2 regions of the Paenibacillus sp. FSL K6-1330 genome follow, and region 2 is predicted to be linked to the other one. Evidence: a T-box and tRNA genes for the amino acid it is inferred to sense, from the RefSeq annotation. Region 2 holds a T-box; the other holds one or more tRNA genes.
What was found. A T-box is a leader RNA that pairs with one kind of tRNA and senses whether it is charged. The one in region 2 lies ahead of pheS (phenylalanine--tRNA ligase subunit alpha), so its partner is inferred to be a tRNA-Phe.

Region 1 (3,249 bases), 440 kb from region 2:
TGAAGAAGGATACCATAGTAAAGGAAGTGGGATTGATCTAAGGAGGTTGCATCTCAGAAGTTTGCATAGGATTAAGGTGTATTGCTTGCGAGTTATAAAATGAAGTGACATAACACTTAAGCTCATCAAGATTAGCCTTTTATCATGAAGAGTAACGGATCTTCAGCTTAGCTGCTACCGAGAAACGAATATCGATGTAAATGCAACGAAAAAAGGAATGCAGACGTTTATAGTCTACATTCCTTTTGGATGATGCCGGTGAAGGGACTCGAACCCCCACGGTTTCCCTCACGATTTTGAGTCGCGCGCGTCTGCCAATTCCGCCACACCGGCTTACTTTATGGCGTGCCCTAAGAGATTCGAACTCCTGACCTTTTGATTCGTAGTCAAACGCTCTATCCAGCTGAGCTAAGGGCACATAGTTTTGTTATGGAGGCGCCACCCAGATTCGAACTGGGGATAAAGCTTTTGCAGAGCTGTGCCTTACCACTTGGCTATGGCGCCAGAAATAAAAATGGAGCGGACGACGGGAATCGAACCCGCGACCCTCGCCTTGGCAAGGCGATGCTCTACCGCTGAGCCACGTCCGCAAACATAAAAATCAATGGCTGGGGATATAGGATTCGAACCTATGCATGACGGAGTCAAAGTCCGTTGCCTTACCGCTTGGCTAATCCCCAACATTTTTAAAAAAACTATGGGGCGACCGATGGGTCTCGAACCCACGAATGCCGGAACCACAATCCGGTGCGTTAACCCCTTCGCCACGATCGCCATAATGTAATAGTTTTTTTAGAGAATAATCATAATGAAATAATGGGCGACCGATGGGTCTCGAACCCACGAATGCCGGAACCACAATCCGGTGCGTTAACCCCTTCGCCACGATCGCCAAGTTCATTATAAATATTCAATGGCAGGGGCAGCAGGAATTGAACCCACACCAACGGTTTTGGAGACCGTTGTTCTACCTTTAAACTATGCCCCTAAAAACTGGTGGAGGATGATGGATTCGAACCACCGAACTCGAAGAGAGCAGATTTACAGTCTGCCGTGTTTAGCCACTTCACTAATCCTCCAGAATGGTGCCGGCGAGAGGACTTGAACCCCCAACCTACTGATTACAAGTCAGTTGCTCTACCAATTGAGCTACACCGGCATATAAAGTTATAAAACGTACATGGTGGCTCGGGACGGAATCGAACCGCCGACACGAGGATTTTCAGTCCTCTGCTCTACCGACTGAGCTACCGAGCCTTAAAGCTCTTCGCGAACTTTGACGGAACCCAATATCGGATACTCATCTCATCCCAAAGTTATAAATAATGGCGGAACTGACGGGATTCGAACCCGCGATCTCCTGCGTGACAGGCAGGCATGTTAGGCCTCTACACCACAGTTCCATGAGGCATTATCGCTATCGCGATATAAATTGGTTGCGGGGGCAGGATTTGAACCTACGACCTTCGGGTTATGAGCCCGACGAGCTACCGAACTGCTCCACCCCGCGTCATTAAAAGGGTTGCTTGTATGGGGTCCCCGAATAGTAATCGGAATTACTTGCGAAGCATGAGCTTCACTTTTTGGGGATAAATCATGGTGGAGGCTGAGGGGATCGAACCCCCGACCCTCTGCTTGTAAGGCAGATGCTCTCCCAGCTGAGCTAAGCCTCCGTAACAAAGCGACTTTAATCATACCAAAATCTGATATAAGAAGCAAGTGTTTTTCAAAAGAAAGTGGTGACCCGTAGGGGATACTCTCACTTCGTTCTAGACTGCGAAGCCTATACTACCGAAGTTAAGCTCCGACGAACCGACGGGATTCTCATCCCCTGATGCAATAAAGAAAGTGGTGACCCGTAGGGGATTCGAACCCCTGTTACCTCCGTGAAAGGGAGGTGTCTTAACCCCTTGACCAACGGGCCTTGCTTGAAATAATAGTGGCGGAGAGAGAGGGATTCGAACCCTCGAGACGCTTTTGGCGCCTACACGATTTCCAATCGTGCTCCTTCGGCCAACTCGGACACCTCTCCATAAATGGCTCCCCGAACAGGACTCGAACCTGTGACAACTCGATTAACAGTCGAGTGCTCTACCAACTGAGCTATCAGGGAACAATATTTAATTCAAGTGATTGATCACCTGAAAACTAGATACGAAACGAATTTGCAGCACATTGAAATAGTTTTTGGATAAGCCCTCGACCGATTAGTATTGGTCAGCTCCATGCATTGCTGCACTTCCACCTCCAACCTATCTACCTCGTGGTCTTCAAGGGGTCTTACGAATTGGGAAATCTCATCTTGAGGGGGGCTTCACGCTTAGATGCTTTCAGCGCTTATCCCTTCCGTACGTAGCTACCCAGCCATGCTCCTGGCGGAACAACTGGTGCACCAGCGGTACGTCCATCCCGGTCCTCTCGTACTAAGGACAGCTCCTCTCAAATTTCCTACGCCCACGACAGATAGGGACCGAACTGTCTCACGACGTTCTGAACCCAGCTCGCGTACCGCTTTAATGGGCGAACAGCCCAACCCTTGGGACCTACTTCAGCCCCAGGATGCGATGAGCCGACATCGAGGTGCCAAACCTCCCCGTCGATGTGGACTCTTGGGGGAGATAAGCCTGTTATCCCCAGGGTAGCTTTTATCCGTTGAGCGATGGCCCTTCCATGCGGTACCACCGGATCACTAAGCCCGACTTTCGTCCCTGCTCGACTTGTAGGTCTCGCAGTCAAGCTCCCTTATGCCTTTGCACTCTTCGAATGATTTCCAACCATTCTGAGGGAACCTTGGGGCGCCTCCGTTACTCTTTAGGAGGCGACCGCCCCAGTCAAACTGCCCGCCTGACACTGTCCCCGTACCGGATTACGGTACCAGGTTAGAACCTAGATACGATCAGGGTGGTATCCCAACGTCGCCTCCACACAAGCTGGCGCTCATGCTTCAAAGGCTCCCACCTATCCTGTACAGATCGTACCCAAATCCAATATCAAGCTGCAGTAAAGCTCCATGGGGTCTTTCCGTCTTGTCGCGGGTAACCTGCATCTTCACAGGTATTAAAATTTCACCGGATCTCTCGTTGAGACAGCGCCCAAGTCGTTACGCCATTCGTGCGGGTCAGAATTTACCTGACAAGGAATTTCGCTACCTTAGGACCGTTATAGTTACGGCCGCCGTTTACTGGGGCTTCGGTTCACAGCTTCGGGATTACTCCCTAACCGCTCCCCTTAACCTTCCAGCACCGGGCA
Region 2 (3,249 bases):
CCGCGCCGTCCAGCGTTACCATCGTTTCCCCAGCTTCAGCCATACGCACATGGACCGCGCCATCCTTCAGCTGATCTGCATCAAAAGCATGCAGCGGCTGGCCATATTCCAGCATCACATAGTTCGTAATATCCACGATATTACTGATCGGGCGCACGCCCGCTGCCATCAACCGATTCTGCATCCACAGCGGAGAAGGACCGATCTTAACTCCGGTAATATAACGTGCCGCGTAATGGCTGCACTGCTCGTCAGCCCCGATCGTAACCGAGATATGATCGGCTGCTGCATCTTGAACCTCCAGAATTTCCTTCTCCGGGTTCGGAAGACTCAGCTCGCGCCCCAGAATGGCGCTCACTTCGTAAGCTGCTCCCAGCATGCTGAGACAGTCAGAGCGGTTCGGCGTCAGATCCAGCTCCAAAATTTCATCGTTCAGACCCAGCACATCTTCAATTGGTTTACCGATCTCCGTCTCAGCCGGAAGTACCAGAATCCCTTCCTGCAGCTCTTTAGGCAGCAGTTTGTCATTCATGCCCAGTTCCTTCGCCGAGCAGATCATGCCTTGGGAGAGCACGCCGCGCAGCTTGGCCTTCTTGATATCCATACCGCCAGGCAGCTTCGCGCCAACAAGCGCCACCGGCACCTTCTGGCCAGCATCTACATTTTTGGCTCCGCACACGATCTGGAGATCTTCCTCCTGACCCGCATCCACGATACATACATTCAGCTTGTCTGCGTCAGGATGCTTCTCTTTACTCTTGACGTAGCCTACGACCACTTTGTTAATGCCTTGATTCCGTTTCTCGATCACATCGATTTCAATACCAGCCGAAGTAATACGGCTTGCCAAATCCTCTGAGGTTACGCCTTGGAGCGAAATATAATCGGACAACCAATCGGTTGAAACTCTCATTGTCTATTCACTTCCCTTTATCGTTAAAATTAGATCCGCGTGAATTGATTCAAGAATGCTGTATCGTTGTTGAAGAAGTGACGGATGTCATCCACGCCGTATTTCAGCATCGCAATCCGCTCAACCCCCATACCGAAAGCAAAACCGCTGTACTTCTCAGGGTCATAACCGCCCATTTCAAGCACCTTCGGATGAACCATGCCGCAGCCTAAAATCTCAAGCCAGCCTGTTTGCTTGCATACGCGGCAGCCACTGCCGCCGCATCTTACACAGGATACGTCCACTTCCGCGCTCGGCTCCGTGAACGGGAAGAAGCTTGGACGCAGACGGATCTGCGTGTCATCGCCGAACATCTCCTGCACGAATTGCAGCAGCGTCCCTTTCAGATCACTCATGCGAATGTTCTCGCCGATGACCAGGCCCTCGATTTGATGGAACTGGAACGAATGCGTCGCATCATCGTCGTCCCGGCGGAATACACGGCCCGGGCAGATGATTTTGACAGGCGCTTTCCCATTCATCGACAGCATCGTCCGGGCTTGCACCGGGGATGTCTGAGTACGCATTAGCAGATCTTCCGTCAAATAGAAGGAATCCTGCATGTCGCGTGCCGGGTGATTCTTCGGCAGATTCAGCGCTTCGAAGTTGAAGTAGTCCGTTTCCACCTCAGGGCCTTCCGCTACCTGATAACCCATCCCGATGAAAATATCCTCGATATCCTGGATCACCTTGCTCAAAGGATGGACCGCGCCTTGGCTGAGCTTGCGGCCCGGAAGAGTTACGTCCACCTTCTCTGCACGCAGGCGCTCTTCGGTTTCCTGCTGCAGGAACGCTTCCTGCTTGCCGGAGATGACTTCCTCGATCGCGCCCCGAACGTCATTGGCCACCTGGCCGATAACGGGACGCTCTTCTGCACTCAGCGCTCCCATTCCGCGCAGGATTTCCGTCAAGGCACCTTTTTTGCCAAGGTATTTCACCCGCAAATCATTCAGCTGCTGCGGATCGGTAACATCCTGCAATTGCGCCAATGCTTCCTGCTTTAATGCTTCTAATTTTTCCTTCATAGCTATTCGCACACCCCTTTGTAAACTCCATCATCGTACTGAAAACAAAAAAGGCCTCTCCTCCCAAAAAGGGACGAAGAGACCGTGGTACCACCCTTGTTAACATGCATCATACCCTAACCAAGGCGGTAAAAAACCTTAGGCCCGAGTATGCCTCACCATGCTCACTTGACCGACGTAACGAATCGGACCCGTTATCCCCTACTGACCGGCACCATGCCGTGTTCAAGGAACTGCTCCGGAGCGAACTTCACTAGCCTGTTTCTATAGGGACACTCTCAATCCACGGCATCCCTTCCCTGTAAAGAGGCACTAGCTACTTTTCTCCATCCACGCATTTATTACATATGCAAATATATAGGGTTTATTATATGCAACCTTTCGGGATATGGCAAGTTTCATTTCCCCATTTTAACCCCATCTCACTGATTTTAATCGTGATCCCTGATCTTATTCCGACTGAAGCCTGGTCAGCTCTGCCCGGAGCTCCCTGATCTCGGCAAGCCAGCTCGCCTCGTCCCCGGCTTCAAAATCTTCGGCTGATAAGCCCAGTAATTCCTGAATCCGATATTCGAGCTCCATTCGCCGATTGTCCTTCTCCGTATTCCCCCTGATCACACCGGTCCGCGAGGCCTGTTCCTCCTCCTCATCCACACTTCCCTCAAACCAAACCGGAGCTCCCCCAGGCTTCAGCGTGAGCAGCCGGTTCGCGATTTTGCGCACCAGATACCGGTCATGGGATACGAGCGCAATCGCACCCGGAAAGCTCACAAGCACTTGTTCAATCACCTCGCGGGTATCCACATCCAGGTAATTCGAGGGTTCATCCAACACGAGCAGATGCGCCCCGCTGAAATACAGCTTGAGAAAAGCCGTTCTGCACTTCTCCCCCATGCTCAGCTGCCCCATCTTCTTAAACACATCGTCCCGCCTGAAGAGGAACGAGCCCAGCAAGGTACGCGCACGGCTCTCCGTCATTCCCGGAATGACGAGCAGACTGTCCAGCAGCGTGGTCTCGGGTTCCAGCCCCTCAAGTTCCTGTGAGAAATAACCGATCTTAACGGAAGGATTTCGGGTAATTCGGCCCTCCTGCGGTTCGATTTCGCCCAGCAGCAGCTTGAGCAGTGTCGTTTTCCCGCTCCCGTTAGGGCCTCTTACGGCCAACCGGTCGCCGCGGTTCAGATAGAAGGTGAGCTTATTAAAAAGCGGTTGATCTTCGTAACCAAAACAGATGTCCTTCACTTGGATAAGGGTACGGCCGCCGAAAGCTTC

Region 1: it has a tRNA-Phe gene. The T-box ahead of pheS (phenylalanine--tRNA ligase subunit alpha) is inferred to sense a tRNA for this amino acid. The anticodon was not compared.

What each region holds. Positions count from the first base shown of each region.
Region 1 is NZ_CP150269.1:6,374,091-6,377,339, forward strand. Features, by position in the region: tRNA gene NYE54_RS29175 (tRNA-Leu) at 254-333, opposite strand; tRNA gene NYE54_RS29180 (tRNA-Arg) at 342-418, opposite strand; tRNA gene NYE54_RS29185 (tRNA-Cys) at 431-504, opposite strand; tRNA gene NYE54_RS29190 (tRNA-Gly) at 516-590, opposite strand; tRNA gene NYE54_RS29195 (tRNA-Gln) at 606-680, opposite strand; tRNA gene NYE54_RS29200 (tRNA-His) at 699-774, opposite strand; tRNA gene NYE54_RS29205 (tRNA-His) at 820-892, opposite strand; tRNA gene NYE54_RS29210 (tRNA-Trp) at 915-988, opposite strand; tRNA gene NYE54_RS29215 (tRNA-Tyr) at 995-1,079, opposite strand; tRNA gene NYE54_RS29220 (tRNA-Thr) at 1,084-1,159, opposite strand; tRNA gene NYE54_RS29225 (tRNA-Phe) at 1,182-1,257, opposite strand; tRNA gene NYE54_RS29230 (tRNA-Asp) at 1,327-1,403, opposite strand; tRNA gene NYE54_RS29235 (tRNA-Met) at 1,434-1,510, opposite strand; tRNA gene NYE54_RS29240 (tRNA-Val) at 1,598-1,673, opposite strand; tRNA gene NYE54_RS29245 (tRNA-Glu) at 1,850-1,924, opposite strand; tRNA gene NYE54_RS29250 (tRNA-Ser) at 1,941-2,032, opposite strand; tRNA gene NYE54_RS29255 (tRNA-Asn) at 2,038-2,113, opposite strand; rRNA gene NYE54_RS29260 (23S ribosomal RNA) at 2,188-3,249, opposite strand, start outside.
Region 2 is NZ_CP150269.1:5,936,449-5,939,697, forward strand. Features, by position in the region: gene pheT (phenylalanine--tRNA ligase subunit beta) at 1-913, opposite strand, end outside; gene pheS (phenylalanine--tRNA ligase subunit alpha) at 943-1,977, opposite strand; T-box leader at 2,044-2,319, opposite strand; gene abc-f (ABC-F type ribosomal protection protein) at 2,428-3,249, opposite strand, start outside.